Stappia indica: one gene and its partner. The protein of the gene in region 2 interacts with the protein of the main gene of each other region in a pairwise test. Links are inferred from orthologs where the notes say so. Each region holds a gene or a part of one and is shown on either strand. Other genes may lie near its edges.

Region 1 (14,596 bases), 730 kb from region 2 along the record:
AAGACGCGCCTGCGCCTGCGTCAGCCGCAAGGGCTCCACCGCAGCGGCCGCAGCCCGTGCGGCGGCGCCGTCTCCGCCGCGCGGCGACGGGAGGGCGAAGAGATAGAGCGGGCACAGCGCTGCTTGCGTACCGGCCGCCGCCAGCATCGCCATGCGCCAGCCGATCGCCCCTTCCAGCAGGCTCCATAGCGGCCAGGCAACGGCGGCCGACAGGCCGGTGAAGATCATCAGGATGCCGATGGAGCGCCGGGCGCCCGCCCCTTCCCGCTCGACCACCGCCGCATTGCACGGCACGGTCAGACCGAGCGCGCCGCCGATCCCCATCACCAGCCAGGCGGCGTAGTAGAGCACAACGCCCTGCGCCAGGCTCATGGCGAGAAGCCCCGCCGCCATGGTCGCAGCGCCCGCCGCCAGCACCTTTGCTGCGCCATGCCGCTCGATCAGCCGCCCGGTCCAGGGGCCGGCGAACCCGCCCAGAAGCATCATCGCCGTCAGCCCGCCGAAGGCGAGCGCGTTCGACATCCCGAGCTCGGCGGCGATCTGCCGCCCCAGCACGCCGGGCATGTCGAAGGTCGTCCCCCAACCGACGATCTGGCCGGCGGCAAGGATGGCGACCAGGCGGAGCCTGTCGAGACGCATGATCCCTCGCGCGAGGGCTCGGGTGGCGGGAACGACGGCGGCCCGGTCCGGGCGGCCGCCGCCAAGAGACGCGGCCTAGCTGCGGTCGCGGAAGCGGTTGGTGATCGGGTAGCGGCGGTCGCGGCCGAAATTCTTGCGGGTGATCTTCACGCCCGGCGCCGACTGCCGGCGCTTGTATTCGGCGATGTAGAGCAGGTGCTCGATGCGGTGGATCAGCTCGCGGTCATGGCCGCGCGCCTCGATATCGCCCACCGACATCTCGTTCTCCACCAGGCACTCGAGAATATCGTCGAGCACGTCGTAGGGCGGCAGCGAATCCTGGTCCGTCTGGTTCTCGCGCAGCTCCGCGGTCGGCACCTTGTCGATGATGTTGACGGGGATGACCTCGCCCGCGGGGCCGAGCAACCCGTCCGGCCGGTTGCCATTGCGCCAGGCGGCGAGCCGATAGACCTGCGTCTTGTAGAGATCCTTGATCGGGTTGAAGCCGCCATTCATGTCGCCATAGAGCGTCGCATAGCCGACGGACATTTCCGACTTGTTGCCCGTGGTCGCGACCATGGCACCGAACTTGTTGGAGATCGCCATCAGGATCGTGCCGCGCGCGCGCGACTGCAGGTTCTCTTCGGTCACGCCGCTTTCGGTGCCGGCGAACAGGCCGGACAGCGCCTCGGCAAAGCCCTCCACAGCCGGGGCGATGGCCACCGTGTCGTAGCGCACGCCGAGCGCCTTCGCGCAGGCCTCGGCGTCCTTGAGGCTTTCGGCCGACGTGTAGCGATAGGGCAGCATCACGCAGTGCACCTTGTCGGCTCCCAGCGCATCGACCGCCATCGCCGCCACCACGGCGCTGTCGATGCCGCCGGACATGCCCAGCACCACGCCCGGGAAGCGGTTCTTGTTCACATAGTCACGAAAGCCGAGGACGCAGGCCTGCCAGCGCGCCGCATCGATGTCCGGCAGCTCGGCCTTCGGCCCGCTCTCGCAGACCCAGCCGTCCTCCGCATCGCGGCGCCAGTCGGTGATCGCGATCTCCTCGACGAACTCGCCCATCTGGAAGGCAAGGCGCCGGTCGGCCTGCAGCGCGAAGGACGCGCCGTCGAACACCAGTTCGTCCTGGCCACCGAGCTGGTTGCAATAGACCAGCGGCAGGCCCGTCTCGACCACGCGCTGGACCATCACCTGCAGCCGCACCTCGGGCTTGCCGGCATGGAAGGGCGAGCCGTTCGGCACCAGCAGCAGCTCCGCTCCGGTCTCCTCCAGGCACTCACACACTTCCTCGGTCCACGCATCCTCGCAGACCGGCAGGCCGAGGCGGATGCCGCGAAAGCCGACCGGTCCCGGCAAGGGGCCTGACTGGAACACGCGCTTTTCGTCGAACTCGCCGTAATTCGGCAGGTCGTACTTGAACCGAACGCCCTCGATGCGCCCGCCGTCGACCAGCGCCACGGCATTGTGCAGCTTGTCGCCCTCGCGCCAGGGCAGGCCGATCACCACGCCCGGCCCGCCATCGGCGGTCTCCGCCACCAGCTCGTCCAGCGCCGCCCGGCAAGAGGCCACGAAGGCAGGCTTCAGCACCAGATCCTCCGGCGGATAGCCGGACAGGAACAGCTCCGACAGCAGCAGCAGATCGGCCCCGCCGGCGGCAGCTTGCGCACGGGCGCGGCGCGCCAGCGCCAGGTTGCCCTCCACGTCGCCGACAGTCGGGTTCATCTGGACCACCGCCAGCCGCAGCCTGTCGGCAGGGCCGGAAGAGCCGGTTTTCAGGGAGGATTCGGTCGGTGTCGCGCTCATGGAAACGGGTGTAGCCCGGCCCTTGCGCTTGCGCAATCGGCGAGAGCGCATGGGCGGTGCGCGTCTCCGCCCTTCCCTCCGTGGGACATCGGATCGTCAGAGGTAGAAGGTGCCCTGCCCGCCTGCCCCGCCTTGCTGCTTGAGCGCTGCAGCCGCCACTTCCGGCGCCGGCATCGCCGACGGCGCGTAGCTGCCTCTTGGAGCCGGCCGCAGGCGGTCGCTCGCACGCACGAACGGCCGGTGCTCCGTCAGCACCCGTTGCAGGCGCTGGTAGAGCATGGCCGGCGAGACTGGCTTTGCCAGGAATTCGTGAATGCCGAGTTCGACCGCCTTGAGAACCACCGGCTTGCGCGCATCCGCGCTGACCATGATCACCGGCGTGGTCGCCACGCCCGCATCCGTGTCCCCGCGCAGGATCGACAGAAACTCGGCGCCGTTGAGCGGAGACATCACCCAGTCGCAGATCACGATGTCGGGCTTGCGCTCCAGCGTCGCGGCCAGTCCGTCCGCCCCATCCGTTGCATCCGAGATGCGACGGATGCCGAACCCGTTCAGGATCGCCCTGAACAGGCTGCGCATATGCGAATTGTCGTCGATGACCAGCACCGACACAGCTGAAAGATCGAGCACCATGCCGTTCGGTTCCCTCCCGATTGGCTCATACTTACAAATATACGGAATCCGGAAATATTTCCTTACGTAAGCTTTGGCCGGAACGGCCGGCCGCCGGTCCGCCCTGCGGCCGGCGCGCGACCCATACCCCGCAACACCTTTCGGGAAACCTACCGCACGGCGCGCGGCGGCGGAAAAACGGAAAACGCCGCCGGGGGGGGACCCGGCGGCGTCGATAACAATTGCGCGTGGCGGTAGAGCGCAGCGACTCAGGCGATGGCCGCCTCGCGTTCCGGACTGCCGCGCTGGTCGCGCTCCTTGCGGACGTTCTCGGCCACCATGAAGGCGAGCTCGATCGCCTGCTCGGCGTTGAGGCGCGGATCGCAATAGGTGTGGTAGCGGTCGGCAAGATCCTCGGCCGTCAGCGCCCGGGCACCGCCCGTGCACTCGGTGACGTTCTTGCCGGTCATCTCCACATGGATGCCGCCGGCATAGGTGCCTTCCGCCCGGTGCACCGCGAAGAAGGCCTCGACCTCCCGCATGATGCGGTCGAACGGGCGCGTCTTGTAGCCACCGGCGGTGATCGTGTTGCCATGCATGGGATCGCAGGACCACACCACCTTCTTGCCCTCGCGCTCCACGGCACGCACCAGCTGCGGCAGGTGCTCGAACACCTTGTCCGCGCCGAAACGGCAGATCAGGGTCAGCCGGCCGGCCTCATTCGCCGGGTTCAGCGTATCGATGAGCTGCAGCAGCTCGTCGGCCTTGAGGCTCGGGCCGCACTTGAGGCCGATCGGGTTCTTGATGCCGCGGAAGAACTCGACATGGGCATGGTCGGGCTGGCGGGTGCGGTCGCCGATCCACAGCATGTGGCCGGAGGTCGCGTACCAGTCTCCCGACGTGCTGTCGACACGGGTCATCGCCTGCTCGTAGCCCAGCAGCAGGGCCTCGTGGCTGGTGAAGAAATCGGTCGACCGCAGCTGCGGCGCGCTGTCGGGATCGATGCCGCAGGCCCGCATGAAATCCAGGCTCTCGGAGATGCGGTCCGCCAGCGCCTGGTAGCGGTGGCTCTGCGGGCTGTCCTTGACGAAGGACAGCATCCAGCGATGCACGTGGTCGAGATTGGCGAAGCCGCCCTGCGCGAAGGCGCGCAGAAGGTTCAGCGTCGCGGCCGACTGGCGGTAGGCCATGACCTGGCGCTGCGGATCCGGCTCGCGGGATTCCGGCGTGAAGGCGATGTCGTTGACGATGTCGCCGCGGTAGCTCGGCAGCTCCACGTCGCCCTGCTTCTCCATCGGCGAGGAGCGCGGCTTGGCGAACTGGCCGGCGATGCGGCCGACCTTCACCACCGGCTGCGCCGAGGCATAGGTGAGCACGACGGCCATCTGCAGGAAGACGCGGAAGAAATCGCGGATGTGGTCCGCGTGGTGCTCCGCAAAGCTCTCCGCACAATCACCGCCCTGGAGCAGGAAGCCGCGTCCTTCGGCCACTTCGGCGAGCTGGGTCTTCAGCTTTCTCGCCTCACCTGCAAAAACGAGCGGCGGAAAGTCGGACAGGCGGCGCTCCACTTCCGCGAGCGCGTCCGCGTCGCGATACTCGGGCACCTGCACGATCGGCATCGACCGCCAGCTATCCGGTGTCCAGTTCTGCGCCATTGTTCCAACTCCGTATAAACGACCTTCGGCAAGATCTTGTGCCTGCAGGCATCCGCTCCGGTTGCGTGTTTCGTTTGTCCCCCCTTTGCCCGTTCGGATGTTGCGCGGGCAGCGGGTGCCGGGGGTTATACACGCGGCAGAGGGGCGAGGCCACAGATAACGTCGCAGCGAGGCACGAGCCTGCGCGCCTCAGCCCTTGATGTAGCGCAGGCCAGTTGTGGCCAGCAGGCCGTCGAACAGCGCCAGCAGCCCGGCATCCAGCACCTGCGCACGCGGGTAGCGCGGCGCGCTGCGGTCGGCCAGCATCGGAGCGTCCCAGCCGTCCGTCGTCTCGATGAAGTGGCGCACACCCTCCTCGCCCCAGAAGGCGTGAAAGCCCGCCAGCACGCAGTCGACATAGCTCTGCAGGATCGGATGATCGTCGTCGCCCGGCCGGCGGATCTCGCTGTCCGCCTCGTAGAGAAAGGCGCCCGCCGCGCCCGCAGACCCGTCGCCGTCGCGGCGGAAGGACGGGCCGATCCCGTCGATCCGGCGATAGCGCCGCTCGCGCGCGTCGAGCTCGGCCAACCGCTCGGCCGGCTCGCTCACCATCACCCCGCGGATTGCCGTATCCTCCGCCCGGCGCACCGTAAGCGTGCAGACCTTCGGCAGGTTCTCCGCACCCACCGGGCGCCACCAGGCGCGCCATTCGCGGCGCCAGCCGGCGAGCGTCCCGGCCTCCGCCACCGCCTGCGGCCCGAGCGTGCGCGTGTTGACGAGCGATCCGTAACCGAAATACGTGATGGTCATGCCGTGCGTTCCCGTAAGCTGCAATCCAGCGGCGGTGGGACCGTCCGGCCCCCGCCTTTTCCGTCCATCTCTCCTGCCTAGAGGATCGCCCCGCCCATGACCACCATCCCCCGCGCGCAATCTTCCAGCTGGACCGATGCCGACACCGCCCGCCTGCGCACCGATACGCCCGCAGCCAGCCGCCTCGTTCATTTCAACAATGCCGGCGCCAGCCTGCCGCCCGCCCCGGTCCTGGCCGCCGTCAAGGCGCATCTCGATCTCGAGGCGGATATCGGCGGCTACGAGGCCGCCGACCGGGCCGCCCATGCGGTCGCCGATTTCTACCCGGCCGTCGCCGCGCTCTTGGGCGCTGCCCCGCACGAGATCGCCTATGTCGAGAACGCCACCCGCGCCTGGGACATGGCCTTCTACTCGATCCCCTTTCGCCCCGGCGACCGGGTGATCACCGGCCGCGCCGAGTATGTCTCCAACTATGTCGCGCTGCTGCAGATGAAGGCCCGCGCCGGCATCGAGATCGACCTGATCGACGACGACGCGAGCGGTCAGATCGACCTGAAGGCGCTGGAGGCGGCGATCACCCCGAAGACCCGGCTGATCGCCCTCACCCATGTCCCGACCTTCGGCGGCCTCGTCAATCCGGCCGAGGAGGTCGGTGCCATCGCCCGCCGTCACGGACTGCTCTACCTTCTGGATGCCTGCCAGTCCGCCGGCCAGATCGCCCTCGACGTCACCCGGATCGGCTGCCACATGCTCTCCGGCACCGGGCGCAAGTATCTGCGCGGGCCGCGCGGCACCGGCTTCCTCTATGTCTCGGACGCGGTGCTCGACCAGCTGGAGCCGGCCTTCATCGACCTGGAATCGACCGAGTGGCTTGATGCCGACAGCTACCGCCTCGTCGAGGGCGCCCGCCGTTTCGAGAACTGGGAGCGCTATTTCGCCGGCCAGATCGGCCTCGGCGTCGCCGTGCGCTATGCGTTGGAGACCGGGCCGCAGCGGCTGGAGGACCGCATCTCGGCGCTCGCCGCGCTGCTGCGGGCCGAGCTCGGCAAGCTTCCCGGCATCGCCGTGCACGACCGGGGACAGCGCAAATGCGGCATCGTCACGCTGACGGTGGACGGCGAAAGCCCGGTGGAGACGCGCGCACGCCTTACGGCGACGGGCATCAACACCTCGGTCTCCTCCGCCTCCTCCGCGCGCATCGACCTGCCGCAGCGCGGCCTCGACGCGGTCCTGCGCGCCTCGCTCCACGCCTACAACACGGAAGTGGAGATCGAGACCCTGCTGAAGGCCCTGCGGGACGCTTGAGGCGAGCTGACATGAAAAACCCCGCCGGACGGTCGCGTCCGGCGGGGTTTTATTGTGTCCAAAGCTCTGATCGGCCGTTCAGCCCTGCGCCCCGAACGCCTCCGCGTCCGCTTCTTTCAGCGAGACGGACTCGCCGCAGCCGCAGGCCGAGACCTCGTTAGGATTGCGGAACACGAAGCCGGAGCGGAACTTCGTCACTTCGTGGTCCATCTCCGTGCCCAGCAGGAACAGCGCGGCCGACGGTTCGATGAAGATCTTGACGCCCTTGTCGTCGATCACGTCATCGCCCGGCTTTGCCTCCTCGACGAGGCTCATGTCGTATTCCATGCCGGCGCAGCCGCCCTTCTTGATCCCGACGCGCAGGCCGAGAACGGGCTTGGCCGAATTGCCGACGATCTCGCGCACGCGCTCGGCGGCGGCGTCCGTCAGCTTCAGGACCTGGAATCTGGAACCCATATCCGTTTCCCCGATTCTAGCGGTTGGCGGGCACGAAACGCGCCCGCGTTACCCTTGAATATAGGGCCGAGCGGCACTCAATACCAGTTGAGCGCCACCTTGGCCTCTTCCGACATGCGGTCGGGCGTCCACGGCGGATCAAACACCATCTGCACGTTGACGTCGCCGACCCCGGCGACCGCGCTGACGGCGTTTTCCACCCAGCCCGGCATCTCGCCGGCGACCGGACAGCCCGGCGCGGTCAGCGTCATGTCGATGGCGACCGAGCGGTCGTCTTCGATGTCGACCTTGTAGATCAGGCCGAGCTCATAGATATCGCAGGGAATTTCCGGGTCGTAGACGGTCTTCAGCGCCCCGACGATGTCGTCGGTCAGGCGCTTCAGCTCGTCCTCGGAAAAGGCGGAGCCGGTGGCCGAAATCTCGGCCTGGGCGTCCTCGTCCTGTGTCAGTTGGTCTTCGCTCATCTCGCCCTCATGCGAAAAAGTCGTGGGCCTTTTGCAGCGCCTCGACCAGCTTGTCGACCTCGTCGAACGTGTTGTAGAGGCCGAAGCTCGCCCGGCACGTCGAGGTCACACCGTATCGTGCCAGCAGCGGCTGTGCGCAATGGGTCCCGGCCCGCACGGCAACGCCCTCGCGGTCGATGATCATCGACACGTCGTGCGCATGCACCCCCTTCATCTCGAAGGCTACGATGGCACCCTTGTCCGGCGCCTCGCCGAAGATGCGGATCGAGTTGATCTGCTTCAGCCGCTGATGCGCGTAGTCGCGAAGCGCCGCCTCATGCGCGGCGATGCGATCGCGGCCGATCGTGTCCATGTAGTCGAGCGCGGCCGCAAGGCCGATGGCCTGGACGATCGGCGGCGTACCCGCCTCGAAGCGGTGCGGCGGGCTGTTGTAGCTTACCATGTCCTCGGTGACGTCGAGGATCATCTCGCCGCCGCCGTTGAACGGACGCATCCGCTCCAGGTGCTCCATCTTGCCCCACAGCACGCCGATGCCGGTCGGACCGTACACCTTGTGGCCGGTGAAGACGAAGAAGTCGCAGCCGAGGTCCTGCACGTCGACCGGCATGTGCACCGCCGACTGGCTGCCGTCGACCAGCACCGGAATGCCGCGCGCATGGGCGATGCGGCAGATGTCGCGGATCGGCACCACGGTGCCCAGCACGTTCGACATCTGGGTGATCGCCACCAGCTTCGTCCTGGGCGACAGGGCCGCCTCGAACGCCTCGATGTCGAAGGACCCGTCCTCCCGCACATAGACCCATTTCAGCACCGCGCCCTGTCGTTCCCGCAGGAAGTGCCAGGGCACGATGTTGGAATGGTGCTCCATGATCGACAGGACGATCTCGTCGCCCTCCCCGACGCGTTCCGCGCCGAAGGTCTGGGCGACCAGGTTGATCGCCTCGGTCGTCGAGCGGGTGAAGATCACCTCGTCCTGCGACGGCGCGTTGAGGAAGCGGCGCACGGTCTCGCGCGCCGCCTCGAAATTCTCGGTCGCCGTGTTCGACAGGTAGTGCAGCCCGCGATGGACATTAGCGTATTCGTGTGAATAGGCCTTGGTCACCGCGTCGATCACCGCCTGCGGCTTCTGGGCCGAGGCGCCGTTGTCGAGATAGACGAGCGGCTTGCCGTAGACCTCGCGCGACAGGATCGGGAAGTCGCGGCGCACCGCCATCACGTCATAGGGGGCGCTTGCAACGGCACCGGGATCGGTCATCGACGTCATCTGCGTTCTCCCGCTTCGCCGGGGCGCCTGCCCCGGCCTGTACGGTCCTGTCGGGACCTTGCGCCCCGGCAGGCTTTGATGCCGGGGTTTTACGCCCCCACAGCCTTTGATGCCGGGGCTTTTATGCCCCGGCGTCGAGCCACGCGCGGATGCGCTCCTCGAAGGCCTCGACGACGATCTCCTCGCCGATCTCCTCGACCGCTTCCGACAGGAAGGCGAGCACCAGCAGCGTGCGGGCCTCGGCCTCCGGAATGCCGCGCGAGCGCAGGTAGAACAGCAGGTCCTCGTCGATCTGGCCGCTCGTCGCGCCATGAGCGCACTGCACGTCGTCGGCGAAGATCTCCAGCTCCGGCTTCAGCGACATCTCCGCGTCGTCCGACAGCAGCAGCGACTGGGTCATCATCTGGCCGTCGGTCTTCTGCGCATGCGGGCGGACGATGATCTTGCCCTGGAAGATGCCCTTGGCGCCCTCGCCGACCACGGTCTTGAACAGCTCGCGGCTGTCGCACTGCGGCACGGCGTGATCCACCACCAGCGTCTGGTCGACATGCTGGCCGGCCCGCACCATGGTGATGCCGAGCAGGTCCGCGCGCGACCCCTCGCCCATGAAGGCAACGAAGGACTGGTGCCGGGCAAAGCCCGACCCGATGCCAGCGCCGATGAGCTTGACCTGGGTCTGCGCCCCGAGCGTCACGACGGCCGTGCCGATATGGGTGGTGCCGGCGGCTTCCATCTGCAGGCGGGCGACGGTCACCTCCGCCTCGTCGCCTGCGCGGATGTCGGTCAGCGTGTTGGAGAAGCTTCCCTCCGCCCCGCCGATGAAGGTCTCCAGCACGATCGCCTTGGCGCCCTTGGCGGCCGCCACGATCACCCGCTCGCTCGTGCTGGCGGCAGTCGCCGACAGCGCGTGGACGATCTCGACCGGCTTGTCCAGAGAGACGCCCTCGGGCAGCGACAGCACGATGCCGTCGGCGCAGAAGACGGCGTTGAGGCCCGTCGCCGCGTCGCCTGCGGCGATCTCCGGCAGCTGCATCAGGCTCTCGCCCTCTTCAGCCAGTGCCTCGGCGAGCGGACGCACGCTCGCGCCGGCCTCGGCCAGTGCTGCAACGTCCGACAGGCCCGCGTGGAAGTGGCCGTCGACGATGACGAGGCGGTAGCGGTCCGCCGCGCCATAGACATCTTCGAGCGCGGCGACAGCCGCCTTGGCCTCGTCGTCGCTGCGACGCGCGGCGAAGGCCGGAAGGGTCTTCAGCCTGGCGCGCAGGTCGGAGTATTTCCACTCTTCGACCCGGCGATGCGGCAGTCCGCTCTTGCGGAAGGCGTCGAAAGCCGTCTTGCGGATCTCGGCGACCGCCGCGCCGCCCGGCAGGGCGTCGCGGTCGCGGTAATAGGCCTCTGCCAGGTCGGTCTCGGCCCTGGTTTCCAGGGTGCGTGGTTCGATGGTCATGTCTGTTTCCTGACCTGTCACGCGGCCGCGTCGACGAAGTCGGCGTAGCCGTTCTTCTCCAGCTCCAGCGCCAGCTCCGGGCCGCCGGTCTTGACGATGCGTCCCTTCGACAGGACATGCACCACGTCCGGCACGATGTGGTCGAGCAGGCGCTGGTAGTGGGTGATCACCACGAAGGAGCGATCCGGGCCGCGCAGACGGTTGACGCCGTCCGACACGATCTTCAGCGCGTCGATGTCGAGGCCGCTATCGGTCTCGTCGAGCACGCAGAGCGAGGGCTGCAGCAGGGCCATCTGCAGGATCTCGGCGCGCTTCTTCTCGCCGCCGGAGAAGCCGACGTTCAGCGGCCGCTTCAGCATGTCCATGGTGATCTGAAGTTCGCCGGCCTTGTCCTTGACCCGCTTCATGAATTCCGGCGTGGACAGCTCTTCTTCGCCGCGCGCCTTGCGCTGCGCGTTGAGCGCCGTCTTCAGGAAGGTCATGGTCGCCACGCCCGGGATCTCGATCGGGTACTGGAAGGCGAGGAAGACGCCCGCGGCGGCGCGCTCGTCCGGCGCCAGCTCCAGGAGGCTCTGGCCGTTGTAGACGATGTCGCCCTCGGTGACTTCGTAGTCGTCCTTGCCGGCGAGGATGTAGGAAAGCGTCGACTTGCCGGAGCCGTTCGGGCCCATGATGGCGTGCACTTCGCCCGGCTTCACGACGAGGTCGATGCCGCGCAGGATCTCGGTGCCGTCTTCGGCGATGCGGGCGTGCAGGTTCTTGATCTCAAGCATGATGATGTCCGTCGGTATTCTGGATGTGCGATGCGAGGCGGTCGGCCGGCGTCAGCCGACCGAGCCTTCGAGCGAAATGGAGATCAGCTTCTGCGCCTCGACGGCGAACTCCATCGGCAGCTGCTGGATCACGTCCTTGACGAAGCCGTTGACGATCAGCGCCACCGCTTCCTCGTCCGACAGGCCCCGCTGCTGGCAGTAGAACATCTGGTCGTCGGAGATCTTCGAGGTGGTCGCCTCGTGCTCGAACACGGCCGTCGCGTTCTTCGACTCGATGTAGGGCACCGTGTGGGCCCCGCAATCCTGGCCGATCAGCAGGCTGTCGCACTGCGTGAAGTTGCGCGCGTTCGACGCCTTGCGATGCGCCGAGACGAGGCCGCGATAGGTGTTCTGCGACTTGCCGGCCGAGATGCCTTTGGAGATGATGCGGCTCGACGTGTTCTTGCCGAGATGGATCATCTTGGTGCCGCTGTCGATCTGCTGGTAACCGTTCGACACCGCGATCGAGTAGAACTCGCCGCGCGAATTGTCGCCGCGCAGGATGCAGGACGGGTACTTCCAGGTGATCGCCGAGCCGGTCTCGACCTGGGTCCAGGAGATCTTGGAGTTCTTGCCCCGGCAGTCGCCACGCTTGGTGACGAAGTTGTAGATGCCGCCCTTGCCTTCCTTGTCGCCCGGGAACCAGTTCTGGACGGTGGAATACTTGATCTCGGCATCATCCAGCGCGATCAGCTCGACCACGGCCGCGTGCAGCTGGTTCTCGTCGCGCTGCGGCGCCGTGCAGCCCTCCAGATAGGAGACGTAGGCGCCCTTCTCGGCGATGATCAGCGTGCGCTCGAACTGGCCGGTGTTCTTCTCGTTGATGCGGAAATAGGTCGACAGCTCCATCGGGCAACGCACGCCCTCCGGCACGTAGACGAAGGATCCGTCGGTGAAGACCGCCGAGTTCAACGTCGCATAGTAGTTGTCGGTGACCGGCACCACGGAGCCGAGATACTTCTTCACCAGCTCGGGATGCTCGCGCAGCGCCTCGGAGATCGAGCAGAAGATGACGCCAGCCTTCTTCAGCTCTTCCTTGAAGGTGGTGACCACCGACACGCTGTCGAACACCGCGTCCACCGCGACGCGGTTCTTCGGCTCGACGCCGGCCAGGATTTCCTGTTCCTGCAGCGGAATGCCGAGCTTCGCGTAGGTCGCCAGCAGCTCCGGGTCGACCTCGTCGAGGCTCTTCGGCCCCGGCGCGGACTTCGGCGCGGAGTAGTAGTAGATGTCGTTGAAATCGATCTTGGGATACTCGACGCGGGCCCAGGTCGGCTCGGTCATCGTCAGCCAGCGGCGATACGCCTCCAGCCGCCACTCCAGCATCCATTCCGGCTCGCCCTTCTTGGCCGAGATGAAGCGGATGATGTCCTCGTTGAGCCCCTTGGGCGCCTTGTCGGACTCGATATCGGTGATGAAACCGTACTTGTACTGATCCACATCGATCGACCGGACGCGGTCGATCGTTTCCTGAACTGCAGGCATGCGTGTCTCCATCCACTGCGGTGTCAAGGACCGCGGGTTGTCGCACTATGTAATGGGCGCGGCCACCGGCCGCCCCCGGGTCTTGGCGGGGGCACAGGCTGCGCCCCCTTTCGGTCTTGCTGGTCCGGATCCCGTCAGGCGGCGCGTCCCGCGCCTGCCTGCCTGATCCGTCCCGATATCCGCCGCCATGCGGCAAGAAACTGTTCGATCTCCTCCGGCGCGGTCTCGCGCCCGAGGCTGATCCTGATGGCGCCCCGCGCCAGGTCCTTGTCTATGCCCATCGCCGACAGCACCGGCGACACGCCGACCTTGCCGCTCGAACAGGCCGACCCGGACGACACCGCGATCCCCTCCAGGTCGAGGGCGATCAGCGCGGTCTCCGCTGCCACGCCCGGCACGGCGAAGCAGCTGGTATTGGCGAGCCGCGGCGCATCGGCGCCGAACACCACCGTGTCAGCCCATATATGGCGAAGCTCGCGCTCCATGCCATCCCGAAGGGCCCGAATTTCATCCCACCCAACCAGTTCCGCCGCGGCCTGTTCCGCTGCGAGGCCGAAACCGGCGATCGCCGCGACATTCTCCGTGCCCGCACGGCGCCAGTTTTCCTGTCCGCCGCCGGTGAGCAAGGGGGCCGGGTGCAACCCTGCCCTGCGCACCACGATCGCACCCGCACCCTGCGGGCCGCCGATCTTGTGGGCCGAGAGCGCCAGGCTGTCGGCACCCCAGGCCTCCATGTCGATGGCGATGCGGCCTGCCGCCTGCACGCCGTCCACATGCAGCACCGCGTCGCTGCCCTTGAGCGCCGCCGAAATCTCGCTCAGCGGCTGCAGCACGCCGGTCTCGTTGTTGGCGGCCATCACCGCCACCAGCACGCTCTCGCCCGCCGCCGTCAGCTCCGCGACCCGCGCGGCAAGCGCCGCCGGATCGACAAGCCCCCGGCCGTCGACCGGCACGCTTTCGCGCGCTTCGGCCGGAAAGCGCCCGCCGGCCGCAACCGAGGGATGCTCGCTCGCCGCAACCAGCAGCCGGGTGAACCGCCGCTCGCCGCGCCCGTCCTTCCAGACCGGCGACAGCGCCGTCACGTTCGCCTCGGTGGCGCCGCAGGTGAAGCTGACCTGCGCGCCCGGAACCCCGCACAGCCGGGCGACCTGCGCCCGCGCCGTCTCGATCGCGCCCCGCGCCCGCCGTCCGGGTCCGTGCACCGAGGACGCATTTCCCGTGCGCATCAGCACGCGGCAGACGAGCTCGGCCACCTGCGGACGCAGAGGCGCCCCGGCATTGTGGTCGAGATAGATGTCCGTCCGTGACGTCATGACCGTCATATGTCTCCGCCGGAACCGCCCTGCCCGGCCCATTCGACCGACAAAACCGCTCCTGACCGCTTCTACCGCGATGCAATTCTTGCAATTCCGCGTGGAGATCGGTTTAAGACATCCCTATATACCACGCTGGCCGGACGGACAGATCGACACGACTGGTCGACCGGGCCGCCGACGTGAACCGGTCGAGATGCGGCACCCGCCGTCAACTTTCGAACGATTCTAAAGAAGTTGTAGGAAGCAGGGCCATCCGAGTCAAGCCGGACTAAGCAATAGCCCTGAGTTTCGCAACCTTTCGCGACCCCGGTACGCGGCAACCGCAGTTAAGGAACGAATACCCCATGAACGAGGTGGTCCATGCCTGAAGTGATTTTCAACGGTCCGGCCGGCCGGATCGAAGGCCGCTTTCAGCCGGCAAAATCGCGGACGGCGCCCATCGCCCTGATCCTGCATCTGCATCCGCAGTTCGGCGGGACGATGAACAACCAGATCGTCTATCAGCTCTATTACATGTTCGCGAAGCGCGGCTTCGCCGTCCTGCGGTTCAACTTCCGCGGCGTC
Region 2 (14,773 bases):
CCTGCCCGCTATGTGAACGGATATCTCGGCGACATCGGCGTGCCGGTGGTCGATCCCATGGACTTCAGCGCCTGGATCGAGGTCTTCCTGGACGGGGAATGGCACACGTTCGACCCGCGCAACAACACGCCCCGGATCGGCCGCATCGTCGTGGCAAGAGGCAGGGATGCCGCGGACATTCCGCTGATCAACTCCTTCGGCCCGCATGTGCTGAAGGAATTCCGGGTCTGGGCCTACGAGGACCGGGTCCCGGCATAGCCGCTCACCCCTGCCGGAATGCCCTCGCCTCGCGCGAAAGGCCCGCCAAAACCCGGTCGAGCTCGGCCTCGTCGCAGCAGGCGCGCAGCGCCCGCGCGACATCGCGGATGCAGGTGTCGGGTGCGAAATTGTGATGCCGGCGCAGGGCCTGCACCTCGCGGGTCAGGGTCTCGCGATCCTCGAAGGGACGCGGCGGCGCCTCGACGTCCCAGTCGGCGACGAACAGGGCACGGGCGAGCGCCGGCAGGACCTGCGAGAAGCGGATCGCATCGGCAAGCGCCAGCCGGCGCCGAAAGACGATAAAAACACCCTGGACCATCGTGTAGGTCTGGTTGCGGGTGGCGAGCCCGGCATTGTCGCGCGCGATCTCGAGCAACCGGTCGAAATCGGCCGCGGCATGCTGGTAGTCCGGCGGCATCGGCATGGCAGCTCTCTTACCACGCCTTTCTGGCCTGGCCGGGCGGCATTCCGGCAATGCGCTTGTAGGCCCGGCTGAAGGCCGCCTGCGACTGATATCCCAGACGATGGGCGATCTCCTCGACCGGCACCCGGTCGCGGGTCAGCCACTGCGCGGCAAGACGCATCCGCAAGGCGGCGACATAGCGCAGAGGCGTGGTGCCGGTGGCCGCGGCGAAACGCTCGGCGAAGACCGAGCGCGAGCTGCCCATCGTCGCGGCCATGTCCGCAAGCGTCCAGTTTCGCCCGGGATCGCGGTGCAGCGCCACCAGCACCCGGCCGAGCCGCTCGTCGCGCAAGGCCGCGACCCAGCCCGTGGCATCGCCGCACCCGCACTCGACCCAGTTGCGGATCACCGACACGGCCACCACCTCGGCCAGCCGCGCCAGGATGCTCGCCGATCCCGCCCTGCTCGCGGTCATCTCGCGCTCCATCGCATCCAGCAGCGGCCGCACCTCGGGCTGCTGCCCGCACGGGGCGCTGACCAGCAGGAAATCGGGCATCAGCTCGATCAGGGGATGCAGCGTGTCGAGCTCGAGCTGCATGCGGGCGGAAAACACCAGCACATCGCGCGAACGGCACTGCTGCTCCTGCAGCGCATCGACGCAGTAGATGTCCGGACACAGCGGCACCGATTCGAAACTGTCGAACGGGCGGATGCCGACGCCGGGACCGGAGGCGATGGCATGCGCGTCCCCGCGCGGCAGCAGCAGGGCATCGCCGCAGGAGACGGGAACCATCGTGCCGGAGGGCGTCTTGAGAACGGCCTGACCGGCGGCAACGAAATGGAACCGGGCTTCCCGCGCCTCGGCAAAGCCGATACCGAAGGGCGGGGAAAACCGCATCTTGCTGTAGCTGGCACCGCGCAGCCGCATGCCCATCAGCAGTTCGCTGACGGGGTCGGGGCCGGAGGAACCATCAATTTCGGACGATCGATCAAGCATGACGGAAATTGTGTCATGGATCGTCCGGCAATTCCAGCCATCTTGTGGTCAACTCTCACCAAGTGTGGATCACACAGATGACTGACAGAAACCTCTCCGCCGGCGCGCCGGCGGCCTCGACCGTGCCCGCATGGTCTGCCGTGTTCGCCATGAGCCTCGGCGTCTTCAGCCTTGTCGGGGCGGAATTCCTGCCCGCCAGCCTGCTGACGCCGATGGCCGAGGACCTCGGCATCACCGAGGGGCTGGCCGGCCAGGCCGTGACGGCAACGGCCGCAATGGGCGTGGTCGCCAGCCTGCTCGTCGCCGCCCTCACCCACCGGATCGACCGGCGCACCGTGCTTGCCGGCTTTTCGGTGCTGCTGATCCTGTCCAATCTCGTCGTCGCCTTCGCCGGCAGCGTCGAGGTGCTGCTGGCCGGCCGGCTGCTGCTGGGCGCAGCGCTCGGCGGCTTCTGGTCGCTGTCCACCGCCGTGGTCATGCGCCTGGTGCCGGAGGCGAGCGTGCCCAAGGCCCTGTCGATCATGGTGTCCGGCGTCTCGGCCGCCACGATCTTCGCCGCGCCCGTCGGCAGCTATCTCGGCGATCTGCTCGGCTGGCGCTACGTCTTTGCCGGTGCGGCCGGCCTCGGGGTCGCCGTGCTCGCGGTGCAACTGGCGACGCTCCCGGCTCTGCCGCCGCGCGGCCGGTCCCGCCTGTCGACGCTGGTGGAACTGATGTCGCGCCGGCATATCGCGCTGGCGATGCTGGCGGTGCTGCTGGTCTTCGCCGGCCACATGTCGCTGTTCACCTATATCCGGCCGTTCCTTGAGACGGTGACCGGCATCGGCGTGACGGCGATCTCGGCAACGCTGCTGGCCTTCGGCATCGCCAACTTCCTCGGCAACTACCTCGGCAGCCTGCTGGTGGCCCGGTCGCTGCGGCTGACGCTGGCGCTGGCGCCGCTGGCCATCTCGGCGCTGGCCTACCTGCTGACCAACCTGGGTGCCTCGTTCCCCTCCGCGCTCGTCATCATCACCGTGTGGGGGCTGGCCTTCGGCACCGTGCCGGTCGCCTGGTCGGCCTGGGTCTCGCGGGCGGTCGCGGACGAAGCGGAAAGCGCCGGCGGGCTGCTCGTCGCCGCCATCAACCTGGCAATCGCCGCCGGGGCCGCCGTCGGCGGGCTGGTGCTGGATCTCAGCGGCGTGGTGAGCGTCTTTCTCACCAGCGGCGCGGTGCTGGTGCTTGCGACCCTGACCGTGCTGGCCGGGGTCCAGACCGCAAGGGTCCCCGCCCGGGCCTGAGCCTCAGACTGAGCTTGGGCCTTGAGCCAAACGCCTGCCGCGCAATCGTGCGGCAGGCGCCTGGCGTCTCAAGAACATAAATTGACAAAATAGCGATAACACGCAAGCCGCAGCTCGCGGTAAGGAAGGACAACAGGGGCCGGCATCCTGTCGGCCCGCGCTTGCGGACCGGACCGTTGCCGGGTCCCGGTCCCTCCTTCTTTCCTCATGTCTTGCGGATACCTGCGATGCGAGAGCCTGCCCCCAACACCCCGCCGGACCCTGTTCCGGCCTTCGCCGCCGCGGAAGCGGGCGCCGCCATTCCCGGCACGAGGCCGGCCGGCGGAGCGCCGACCGGCACCGGCTGGCGATCGCCGCTGATCCTGCTGATGATCATGGCGGCGGCGATGCAGCTGTCCTTCGCCGCCTGGTGGAACCTCATGAACAATTTCGCGGTTCATGAACTCGGCTTCACGGGCCGCGAGATCGGCATCCAGCAGTCGATCCGCGAGATCCCCGGCCTGCTCGCCTTCACCGCGATCTACCTGCTGCTGTTCCTGCGCGAGCAGACGCTGGCCTATCTGTCGCTCGGCCTGCTCGGCATCGGCGTCGCCGCGACCGGCTATTTCCCGACGATCTGGGGCTTCTACCTGACCACGCTCGTGATGTCGGTGGGCTTCCACTACTACGAGACGATGAACCAGTCGCTGTCGCTGCAGTGGCTGCCGAAGGAACGGGCGGCGGCCGGCATGGGCAAGATCCTGTCCGTCGGCGCGGCCGCGCAGCTCGTCGCCTACGGGTTGATCTTCGTCGCCTGGAAGACGTTCGAGCTGAGCTTCACCACCGTCTTCCTGGTCGCCGGCCTGCTGACGCTGGTGGTGCTGGCGTTCCTCGTCGTCGCCTTCCCGCAGTTCCGCGAGGGCGTGCCGCAGCGCAAGCAGCTGGTGCTGCGCAAGCGCTACTGGCTCTACTACGCCCTCACCTTTATGGGCGGCGCCCGCCGGCAGATCTTCACCGTCTTCGCCGGCTTCCTGATGGTCGAGCGCTTCGGCTACGATGTGCACGAGGTCGCCGGGCTGTTCCTGCTGAACGGCGTGGTAAACATGCTGCTGGCGCCGAAGATCGGCGCCTGGATCGGCAAGGTCGGCGAGAAGACCGCGCTGACGATCGAGTATATCGGCCTGATCGGGGTGTTCACGACCTATGCCTTCGTCACCAACGCCCATCTGGCCGGCGCGCTCTACGTGATCGACCACGCCTTCTTCGCGATCGCCATCGCCATGAAGACCTATTTCCAGAAGATCGCCGACCCGGCCGACATCGCCCCGACCGCCGGCGTCGCCTTCACCATCAACCACATCGCCGCGGTGTTCATCCCGGCGCTGTTCGGCCTGATCTGGCTGGTCTCGCCGGCCGCCGTCTTCCTGATCGGCGCGGCCATGGCCTGCGTCAGCCTGGTGCTGTCGCGGCTGGTGCCCGACGCGCCGGTCGAAGGCAACGAGGTGGTGTTCTTCTGGCGCAAGCCGGCGGCAGCTCCCGCGGAGTAACCCTCATCCGGCGGCATTGCGCCGGCGAGAAACGACAGAACGGCCGGGCCAGGTGCCCGGCCGTTTCGTTGTGCAAGGGTGTTTCGTTTGCAAAGGCCGTTTTGTTGCAAAGACCCCGCCGGCTGCGACAGGGTGATCTGGTGGTGATCTGGCGGCCGGCAAATGCGCAAGTTCTGTCAGGCGGCATCCTGTAGCACTCGTCCCTGCACCAACCGGGATCGGACAGACATGCAACGCCCCTCGACCGGCCTCGACTACGCCCAGCGCATCGCCCGCGTGGTCGACCACATCGCCCGCCATCTCGATACGCCGCTGGATGTGGCGAGGCTGGCGGAGATCGCCTGCTTCTCTCCCTTCCATTTCCACCGGATCTACCGGACCCAGACGGGCGAGACCATCGCCCAGACGGTCAGGCGCTATCGCCTGCACCGGGCAGCGGCGGAACTGGTGGGGGAGGCGTTGCCCGTGCCCCGCATCGCGCGGCGCGCCGGCTACGCCAGCACGGAGGCCTTCACACGGGCGTTCGCCGCCCATTACGGCATCCCGCCGGCGGCCTTCCGCGCCCTGCCCCGCGACCCGGTGCTGTGCTACCAGACGCAACAGGGAGACGAGACCGTCATGGAAAACCTTCAGGTCCGGATCGAGGACATGGACACGCTGCGCCTTGCCGGCATCGCCCACAAGGGGCCGTATATCGAGATCGGCAGCACCTTCGAGAAGACCTTCGCCTTCGCCGGCGGGGCGGGCCTGCTCGGCCCCTCGATGCGGATGATCGGGCTGTATTACGACGACCCGAACTCGGTGCCCGCGCGGGAGCTGAACTCGTTTGCCGCCATCACCCTGCCGGATGGTTTCGGGGACGGGTTCGCGGGCGACCTGCCCGCGGGGCTGGAACTGCGGGAGATGCCGGCCGGGCGCTACGCGGTCGCGATCCACAAGGGCCCTTATGCGGACCTGCACGTGACCTGGGACAGGCTGTTCTCGGCCTGGCTGCCGCAGAGCGGCGAGGAACCGGACGACAGGCCGACGATGGAGGAATATCTCAACAATCCGCGCGAGACGCCGCAGGCGGATCTTCTGACAGCCGTCTGCCTGCCCCTGAAAGGCTGAGGGGCGCGCAAGGCGCAAAGAAAAGCGCGAAAGAGAAGACGAGGGGCCGGGCGCGCGAGCACCCGGCCCTTTCGTCAGGCCTGGCGCTCGGGAATGCGGACGACGAGGCCGTCCATCGCGTCGGTCACCTTGATCTGGCAGGACAGGCGCGAGCTCGGCTGGACGTCATAGGCGAAGTCCAGCATGTCCTCTTCCATCGGCTCGGGCGAGCCGGTGACGCCGGTCCAGGCATCGTCCACGTAGACATGGCAGGTGGCGCAGGCGCAGGCGCCGCCGCACTCCGCCTCGATCCCCGACACCATGTGCTTGATGGCGTTTTCCATCACGGTGGAACCGACGGGAGCATCCACGACAGTTTCGGCACCGTCGGCGGCGATATAGGTGATCTTGGGCATTGGCGGCTGGTCTCGGCGCTGGAATGGCACGGGAATATCTCGCCTTCGACATAACCAATCGCGCCGAAACGTCAAGCATCCTGCCGCAGATCAAAGCCGCCGCCGCTCAATCGCGCAGCAATGCCTCGATGAAGGCCTCGGCCTCCTCGACGGTGCCGGCCAGCACCGGCAGGTCGGCCGGCGCGCCCTCGTCGAGCGCCGCCTGCTGCCGTTCTGCCGCTCCGGCAACGCTCCAGGCACCGATCCCCTTGGCGGATCCCAGCAGCGTGTGCAGCAGGCGCCGCAGCACGGCCTCGTCCTGCGCATCCTGCATGCGGGCCACCAGCATCCGCGCCTGGACGGCGAAAAGCCGCAGCACCTCGCGCTCCAGGTCGCGATTGCCGAGCGTGTGGCGGGTCAGGTGAACCAGGTCGACCGGGGCATGCGTCCCGGGCTCGGGGTCGGCATGCCGGGCGTCGGCATCGGACTGTCTCGCTATTGCCTGCATGACGGCAGCACCTCCTGTGGCTGGACGAGGCTCGCGGGAGCGCTCGCGCATGGATCTGCCATCCAGGATCGTCAAAAGGCGCGAAAACCGGGTTAAGCATGCCGGCGATTTCCACCGGCCCGGCCAACAAAGTGAATCCTTGGTTAACGCGCGTAAACACTCAGGCTGCGACCAGGCGCCGGCCGGGCCCGGCCTTGCCGCCCCGCATCGCCCCGAAGCGCCGCAATCGCGACAGGCCGGAGACGCGCAGCCCGCCGCCCTCAGCCTCAGCTTTCCAGCGCGTTCTCGGCCACCGCCCGGCCGGCCTCCGTCAGCCGGCAGACGAGCCAGTCGGGCTTGATCGGGTTGCAAAACCAAGGCTCTGCCCATCCTGCGGCTATGCAGGCGCGGATGGTCTTTTCCGCAACGCGGCGTCCGTCCGCATCGAAAAGCGGCAGCTTGCCGCCGGCCTGATCGAGCCCCCTGGCGAGCCACGCGGCCTGCACTGCGGACGGCGCCCGGCCGCCCCTGTCAGGCGCACTGCGTGCATCATCGCTTCCTGTGGAGGATCCGCGTCCTCCCCTTGCCGCTGCCCTCGCCATCCCCCTCATCTCCTTGTCATGACTCTGCAAATTGTTGTTCGCCTCGGCAGATTGTGTCATTAGCTTTAGGTGTGCGGCAAGTTTGGGAGAGCCGCGCCCAGCGACCAGAGGCCGGTCGGCGGCGCGAACAGCAGTCCTCTTCCAGAAGCGATTCAGGCGCATCGCCGAATCCATGAAGCCGTGCAAGGTCTTGCGGCGACGTGTTTTGCGCCGCGGCACCCGATGTGTAACGAGTACGGACGCGAGGCGAGTTAGATATGGCACATCCCCCGAAGGCGAAGGATCCCGCCGAGGCTGCCCTGTCGGCTGTCGAGGAGGCGCTGAAGATCGATTTCGGCGACCTGGACGAAAGCGACAAGGCCAGCGGCAGCGGGTCCGAGACCGCGAGCGCGGGACCGGCAAGCTCCGAGCGCAGCGACCGCGAGCGCTCCGGCGACCTTGCCGCGACCTCTACCACCTCCGACAGCCAGCGCGCGCCCGCCAAGCGCGGTCGCGGCGGCGGACGGCCGACATCGGCGGCCAATGACGACCGCCGGACCATCGGCAACCTCATCTATGCCCTGCAGCGGCGGCCGAGCTCGGCCCCGTTCTGGTTTGCCCTCGCCCTCAGCGTCGTCTGGGTGGCCGTCGGCTGGTGGCTGGCCTCCGCCATCTTCAGCACCGAACTGTCCAGCGTCCAGAGCGCCGGCGACATCGCGTCCTCGCCCTCGCTCATCCTGCTGTCGGTCGCCGTCGTCGTGCCGGTGCTGTTCTTCTGGGCCATGGCCCTGATGATCTTCCGCGCCCAGGAAATGCGCATCGTCGCCCGCGGCATGACCGAGGTCGCCCTGCGCCTCGCCGAGCCCGAGGACGTCGCCAAGGAGTCCATTCTCAGCGTCGGCCAGGCCATCCGCCGCGAAGTCGCCGCCATGGGCGACGGCATCGAGCGCGCCATCGCCCGCGCCAGCGAGCTGGAAGTGCTGGTGCACAACGAGGTCTCCTCGCTGGAGCGCTCCTACAACGACAACGAGCTGAAGATCCGCGCGCTGATCGACGAGCTGGTCACCCAGCGCGAGGCGGTGGTTTCCAACGCCGACCGCGTCCGCGACAGCATCACCGGCGCGCATGAGAGCCTGGCGGCGCAGCTGCAGGCCACCTCCGAGAAGATCGGCGAGATCACCGACACCGCCACCGACCGCCTCACCGGCGCCATCGAGGCGCGCGTGAGCGAGTTCAACGCGACCGTCGACGGCCGCGTGCGCGAGATCACCGACACGTTCAGCACCGCCGGCGGCGAGCTGATCGAGAACCTCGCCTCGCATGGCGAGAGCTATGTCGCCCGCCTCACCGGCACCGGCGAGACGCTGGTCGACAGCATGAGCCGCACGGGCCGCGAATTCGCCGAAACGCTGGAGACGCGCGGCGGCGAGATCAACGACCGCTTCGCGGCGACCGCGACCGAGTTCGTCGAGACCCTGTCGCTGCGCGGCGGCGAGATCAACGACCGCCTGGCGGAAACCTCGTCCAACCTCTTCGAGACGCTGGACAGCCGCGGCACGGAGATCAACGACACGCTGGCGAGCACCGGCGCGTCCATCGTCGACACCCTGTCGATGCGCGGCCACGAGATCACCGAGGCCCTCACCTCCACCGGCCAGACCGTCGGCGACACCATCACCCAGCGCGGCGAGGAGATCACCGCCAGCCTGTCGCTGACCAGCGGCAAGCTGATCGACACGATCACCACCCGCACCGAGAACCTGCTGTCGACGCTCGACAGCCGCGTCACCGGCCTCGACGCCTCGCTCGCCGAGACCGGCGACCGGGTGGTCGAGAGCATCTCGCTGCGCGGCCAGGAGGTCACCGACACGATCTCCGTCAAGGGCGCCGAGATCGTCGAGACCCTGTCCTCGCGCACCAACGAAGTGGCGGAAATCCTGCGCGGCACCGGCGAGTCCATCGTCGTCGACCTGTCGCTGCGCGGCGGCGAGATCGCGTCCAAGCTGGACGAGACGGCCGGCAGCCTCACCGAGACGATCACGGTGCGCGGCACCGAGCTGGCCGACCGCCTCGGCTCCGTCGGCGACAAGATCCACGAAGCCATCTCCGTCAACGGCGAGGCTTTGGACCACCGCCTGGAGACCCGCAGCCAGGAGATGGCCAAGCTCATCGACGGGCAGACCCGCGCCTTCCGCGCGGCGCTCGACGAGGCCTCCGCGACGCTCGGCACCTCGCTGTCGATGCATACCAGCGACTTCGCCCGCACCCTGTCGGAGACCGGCACGGAGCTCGCCCATCTCATCGGATCGCGCGGCGAGCGCGTTGCCGGCGAGCTGACCTCCATCGGCGACCGCCTCAGCCAGACCCTGGACGAGCGCGGCACCAGCCTGCAGAGCGGGCTCGGCAGCCATCTTGAGCAGATGGAGCACCTGATCGGCGAGCGCGGCACCGAGCTGGTCGCCTCGTTCGAGCGGCGCACCAGCGAGCTGGGCGAAACGCTCGACGGCCGCATCGAGTCGCTGAACTCGACGCTGGACCTGCGTGCCTCGACCATGGCGGAAGCGCTCGACACCCGGATCGAGGGCTTCGACCGGACCCTGTCCGGCGGCATCGAGACGCTGAGCTCCACGCTGGACCTGCGCGCCTCCACCATGGCGGAAGCGCTCGACACCCGGATCAGCGGCTTCGACCAGACGCTCACCGGCGGGATCGAGACGCTGAGCTCCACGCTGGACCTGCGCGCCTCCACCATGGCGGAAGCGCTCGACACCCGGATCAGCGGCTTCGACCAGACCCTCGCCGGCGGCATCGAGCGCCTGTCGACGACGCTCGACGCGCGCACCGGCCAGTTCGAGAAGACGCTCAACGAGCGCACCGTCGCCCTGTCCGACCTTCTGGAAGACCGCTCGCAGGCGATCACCCTGCAGCTGTCCGACAAGGTCGACCAGGTCGGCGAGACGCTGGGCAGCCGCGCCGAGGAAATCGGCACCAGCCTGTCGGAGCGTTCGCGCCTGATCGGCGAGGCGATCGAGCAGCACCTCGTCACCTTCGAGGGCTCCATCGGCTCCAAGGTCGAGCAGGCGGCCAACGCCATGTCCGACAAGGCCGAACACCTGGCCAACACCATGTCGCTCGGCACCGAGCGCATCGACCAGGCGCTGGATGCGCGTGCCCGCCAGATCAGCGAGACGCTGATCGCCCGGACCCGCGAGATCGCCGCCGCCTTCGTCGACGGCCAGACCGAGATGTCGAAGTCGCTCGACCAGCGCCTCACCGATGCCGGCGAAGTGCTGTCGCGCCAGAGCCAGGACCTTACCGACACGCTGTCCGACCGCATCGCGGAGATCAACGTGTCGCTCGGCTCCAAGGTGTTCGAGGTTGCCGAGACGCTGGACAGCCGCTCTGCCGAGCTGGAGCGGATGCTGGCCGAGCGCCTTGCCGCGATCACCGGCACGCTGACCAGCGAGACCGAGCGCGCCCGCGAGACCCTCTCCGAGGTCGTCATCGAGGCCGGCGGCACGGTGGATCGCCTGAGCGGCACGCTTTCGGGCGAAAGCAGCAAGCTCAAGGAGATCATCGAGACCACGCTGGACGAGGCGACCACCAAGCTGGAAGGCGAAGGGGCGCGTCTGCGCCAGATCGTCCTCGGCTCGGTCGGCGAGGCCCGCGGCGCCCTGCAGAGCGAGAGCGAGAAGGCCGCAGAGGCCATCGTCGCATCGCTCACCGGCGCCACCGGCAACCTGTCGAGCGAGAGCGAGCGCCTGCGCGAGCTGCTGCTGTCGGCGGTCGGTGAAGCCGCCCGTTCGCTGGCTGCGGAAAGCGAGAAGGCCCGCACCCTGTTCGTCGGCACGCTCGGCGAGATGAGCGGCGCCCTCGGCAGCGAGAGCGACAAGGTCCGCGAGGACCTGACCCGCACCGTCGCCGATGTCGCAGGCACCCTGTCGGCAGAGAGCGAGCAGGCCCGCATGGTGCTGGCCCGCACGGTCGAGGAGATCCGCAACACCGTCTCCGGCGAGGCGGACAGCGTCCGCTCGCAGGTGGCCGGCGCCGTGCGCGCTGCGGCCGACCTGCTGGCCGAGCGCGGCAACGCGGTCGCCGAGGACCTGGTGTCCCGCGCGGATGCGCTCAACCAGGCGCTGGACGAGCGCGCCGGCACGCTGTCGCAGCTGCTCGGCACGGACGGCAACGCCATGGTCAACGCCATCGAGGAGCGGGCGCATGCCCTCACCTCGCGCGTGTCGGAGATCCACGACGCGATCCTGGAGGCGATCACCGTCAAGGGCCGCGACGTCACCGACAACTTCGCCCGCACCGGCCTCGACGCCACCCGCAAGCTGGTGGAAGCCGGCGACGCGCTGGTCGCGACGCTGGACGAGCGCAGCGCTTCGGCCGCGGAGGTGCTCGGCAGCACCAAGACGCAGCTGGAGAGCGACATCACCGCGCTGCTGGACCGCCTGACCGAGTCCAACGCCCTGCTCAGCGACGTCGTCGCCAATGCCGGCGACAATCTCGGCAAGGTGGAGACGTCCCTGTCGCGCAGCGCCGGCGAGTTCCGCACGGCCATCGACCGGGCGCTCAGCGAGACCACGGCCTCGGCCGGATCGCTCGACGCCCAGACCTCGGTGCTCAAGCAGGTCTCGCAGGAGGTTCTCTCCGACATCTCCTCGCTGGCCAGCCGTCTGGAAGACCATGGCCGCATGCTCAGCGAGGCGGCGCAGCACCTGGACGAGACCAACCGCGAGGTCGACGCCCGCGTCGGCGAGCGCAAGACCGCCATCGAGGAAGTGGCGGACACGCTGCTCGCCAAGACCGAGGCGGTCGACAGTCTGATGCGCACCTTCTCCAAGCAGCTCGAATCGGCCCTCACCGGCGCCGACCAGAAGAGCCGCGAGGTGACCAGCATGCTGACGGCCGCGGCCGAGGCGGCAACCGCATCGGTGAGCGAGCAGTTCGAGTCGATGCGCCTGTCGGCAGGCCTGGAAGGCCAGAAGGCCCGCGAGGCCGTGCGTGCCGCCCAGGACGACATCGTCGCCGAAATGTCGAAGACCCTGTCGGACGCGTCCGAGCGCTTCACCGAGGCGACGACCCGCATGCGCGACGTCGCCCGCGACGTGCACCGCGAGCTGGAGAAGACCCGCGCCGAACTCAAGCGCGGCATTCTCGACCTGCCGGAAGAGGCGGAGCAGTCCGCCTCGGCCCTGCGCAAGATCGTCAGCGAGCAGGTTCGCGCGCTGACCGAGCTGTCGGAAATCGTCGCCCGCCAGTCGAACGTGCTGGACACCTCGCGCGCCGGTGAGCGTGCAGCGACCGGAACGCTCGCCAATGTCGCGGCGGCTGCAGCACCGGCCCGCCAGGCCCCGGCTCCGGAGCCGGCGGCCCCGCGCCAGCAGCAGCCTGCGGCCTCCGCACGCGGCGGAGAGCTCCGCGGCGAGCTGCGCCGCAAGACGCTGAGCGACTTCGACGCGCCGAAACAGCAGGCCCCGCAGCAGGCCGAGGCCCCGCGCAGCGGCGGCCAGAGCAAGGGCTGGGTCTCCGACCTGCTCCGCCGCGCCTCGCAGGACGAGGCCCCGGCCGGTGACGAGCCGCAGGGCCGTTCGCCGCTGCAGATGGTCGAGTCGCTGAACTCGCTGTCGATCGACATTGCCCGCGCGATCGACCACGAGACGTTCATCGACCTGTGGGACCGCTACAAGCAGGGCGAGAGGCACGTCTTCACGCGCCGCCTCTACACCCTGCAGGGTCAGCAGACCTTCGACGAGATCCGTCAGAAGTATGCGCGCGATGCCGAGTTCCGCTCGGCGGTCGACCGCTACCTCGCCGATTTCGAGCAGCTGCTGTCCCAGGTCGCCCGCAACGACCGCGACAACATCATGAGCCAGACCTACCTGACGTCGGATACGGGCAAGGTCTACACCATGCTGGCGCATGCCAGCGGCCGGCTCGACTGATCGAAGCGGGCGAGCCAGCGGGGCGGCCGGGCCGCCCTGCCCTTCGCAGTCACGGTTTCACGACAAGGCGAACGCGGTCCCTCGGGGCCGCGTTTGTCGTTTGGGGGGTGGGGCACAACCTCTCCCGCGTCTTCCCGGAGGGCGCGAAGCGCCTTGCCCGGTGTGACGAACGGAGAGGGCTGTGTCCCGGAGGGTGCGGGGAGAGGCGGAAAGGCGGAAAGCCTTCGCAGCCGCTCTGGGAACGAATGGCCCCCGGCGCGCGCTGCGCTTGGCCGGGGTGACGGCAGAGGGGAAGCCAGGGCCGGCGCCTCCCCTCCGAGGTCATCAACTCTGTTGTTGGCTTTGGTCTCGGAGCCTTGCGTTGAGGATGACGACGATCTTTCTCATGAGCGCGGCGATGGCGACGATGGGCTTCTTTCCGTTCTGGACAAGGCGTTGATAGAACAGGCGCAGGTCGCCCTTGGCGCGGCTTGCGGCGAGGGCTGCCATGAACAGGACGGGACGGATGGTTGCCCGTCCGCCGCGCATTCGCCGGTAGCCTTTGAGGGTGCCGCTATCCCTGGGATGCGGGGCGACGCCCGCAAGCGAGGCAGCCTGCCGGCGTGTGAGGCTGCCGAGTTCGGCATCATGGCGGCGAGGGTTATGGCGGTGCGCGGTCCGACGCCCGGCAGGGAGCGGGAGACGGCGATGCGCCGGGCCAAGGACGGGCTCTTGGCCAGCAGCGCTTCGATGGCGGCATCGATCCGGGCGATCTGGCCTTGCAGGCAGCGCAGGACGACCTTGCAGGACGCCCGCACCGCCTTCATGCCCGGCGCCTTGAGGCGGTTGGTCTCCGCCACCTTGAGATCGACGAGATCCTTGCGGCGGGCGACGAGGGCGGCCAGTTCGGCCTGCCTGGCCTGCGACAGGGCGACCAGGGCGAGGAGCTGCCACCGCTCCTGGGCATAGCGGGCCAGGGCGCGGGCATCGATGGCATCGGTCTTGGCCAGAGTGCCGAAGGAGCGCAGGAAAGCCTTGACCTTGAGGGTGTCGGCCCGGTGGCAGGCGATGCCTGCGGCAGCGAGCTCTGCCAGCACCGCGGCCTCGTATCCACCCGTCGGCTCGCAGACGACGAGCGTGCCGGGGCGAAGGTCTTCGCACAGCGCCTTGATGGCGGGGGCTGTGTTGTCGATGACAGAAAGCGTGCCGGCCCGGCTGTCGAACACGGTGAGCGTCGCCTTGCCGACATCGATGCCAAGCACCCGGTCGGGAGCGTCCTTGAGTCTGGTCATGGGACTGGTATCCTGATCGTGCTTCGGATTGTTTGCGGGCGTGGTGTTGGCCAGAGGCCCAATCAACTCTCCAAGCGGGAAAAGGAAGCGGCCGGGAACCTTGATGACTACGGGTACAAACCCGATCCCGGCACGGTCGCCGGCCGCTGGTCTCCCGGACGGGCGTGTCCGGGAGACCACCCAAACTCTACCACCAAAGCAAACAAACAATCCCGGCCGCAGGCGAAGCCGGAGAGCCGGGGGCCATTGGCAACCCCGGCAGGTGTGAGGCAGAAGGCGTTCACCCCACCCTCGGCTGTCATGCCTGCGAAGGCAGGCATCCAGTATCCGCCGGGGCGGGCAGGTTTGCGCAAGCAGGTCCCCTCGACGAGGGGGCTCGCGGCGACGCCGAGGCCCGAGCCGACCGTTTGGGGGTTACTGGATCCCGGTCTTCGGCTTCGCCGAAACCGGGACGACAGGCCGAGTGTGGGCGCGCGGGCGTGTCCTTACCGCCGCTCTGGGAACGACTAGGTCGTGAACTCATAATTCTGGCGAGAAA

The links.
Region 1: the proteins of GH266_RS06155 (region 2) and sufA interact in binary tests that used the Escherichia coli proteins (3 or more experiments, as listed by UniProt). The link is inferred for Stappia indica from one-to-one orthologs.

Annotation. Positions count from the first base shown.
Region 1 is NZ_CP046908.1:546,131-560,726, forward strand. The notes cover bases 5,556-8,368. They hold sufA (Fe-S cluster assembly scaffold SufA), read right to left. Parts: upstream 7,245-8,368; coding sequence 6,867-7,244; downstream 5,556-6,866. Other genes in these bases: GH266_RS02520 (aminotransferase class V-fold PLP-dependent enzyme), read left to right, coding at 5,580-6,788; GH266_RS02530 (SUF system Fe-S cluster assembly protein), read right to left, coding at 7,322-7,708; GH266_RS02535 (cysteine desulfurase), read right to left, coding at 7,716-8,368. Also shown: GH266_RS02495 (MFS transporter), read right to left, coding at 1-639; GH266_RS02500 (NAD+ synthase), read right to left, coding at 715-2,427; GH266_RS02505 (response regulator), read right to left, coding at 2,524-3,060; GH266_RS02510 (class II 3-deoxy-7-phosphoheptulonate synthase), read right to left, coding at 3,309-4,694; GH266_RS02515 (gamma-glutamylcyclotransferase), read right to left, coding at 4,884-5,483; more of GH266_RS02535, read right to left, coding at 8,369-8,963; Fe-S cluster assembly protein SufD, read right to left, coding at 9,094-10,419; Fe-S cluster assembly ATPase SufC, read right to left, coding at 10,437-11,192; Fe-S cluster assembly protein SufB, read right to left, coding at 11,244-12,716; GH266_RS02555 (cysteine desulfurase family protein), read right to left, coding at 12,851-14,071; GH266_RS02560 (alpha/beta hydrolase), read left to right, coding at 14,393-14,596. UniProt on the Escherichia coli protein: Is able to transfer iron-sulfur clusters to apo-ferredoxin. Multiple cycles of [2Fe2S] cluster formation and transfer are observed, suggesting that IscA acts catalytically.
Region 2 is NZ_CP046908.1:1,274,194-1,288,966, forward strand. Bases 4,310-7,299 are described here. They hold GH266_RS06155 (2Fe-2S iron-sulfur cluster-binding protein), read right to left. Parts: upstream 5,970-7,299; coding sequence 5,649-5,969; downstream 4,310-5,648. Other genes in these bases: GH266_RS06145 (MFS transporter), read left to right, coding at 4,310-4,464; GH266_RS06150 (AraC family transcriptional regulator), read left to right, coding at 4,693-5,574; GH266_RS06160 (Hpt domain-containing protein), read right to left, coding at 6,076-6,456; GH266_RS23240 (hypothetical protein), read right to left, coding at 6,723-7,211; GH266_RS06170 (apolipoprotein A-IV repeat region-like domain-containing protein), read left to right, coding at 7,295-7,299. In the rest of the region: GH266_RS06125 (transglutaminase-like domain-containing protein), read left to right, coding at 1-258; GH266_RS06130 (DUF2267 domain-containing protein), read right to left, coding at 263-682; GH266_RS06135 (AraC family transcriptional regulator), read right to left, coding at 693-1,658; GH266_RS06140 (MFS transporter), read left to right, coding at 1,736-2,938; more of GH266_RS06145, read left to right, coding at 3,166-4,309; more of GH266_RS06170, read left to right, coding at 7,300-12,964; GH266_RS23445 (transposase), read right to left, coding at 13,289-13,897. UniProt on the Escherichia coli protein: Ferredoxin are iron-sulfur proteins that transfer electrons in a wide variety of metabolic reactions. Although the function of this ferredoxin is unknown it is probable that it has a role as a cellular electron transfer protein.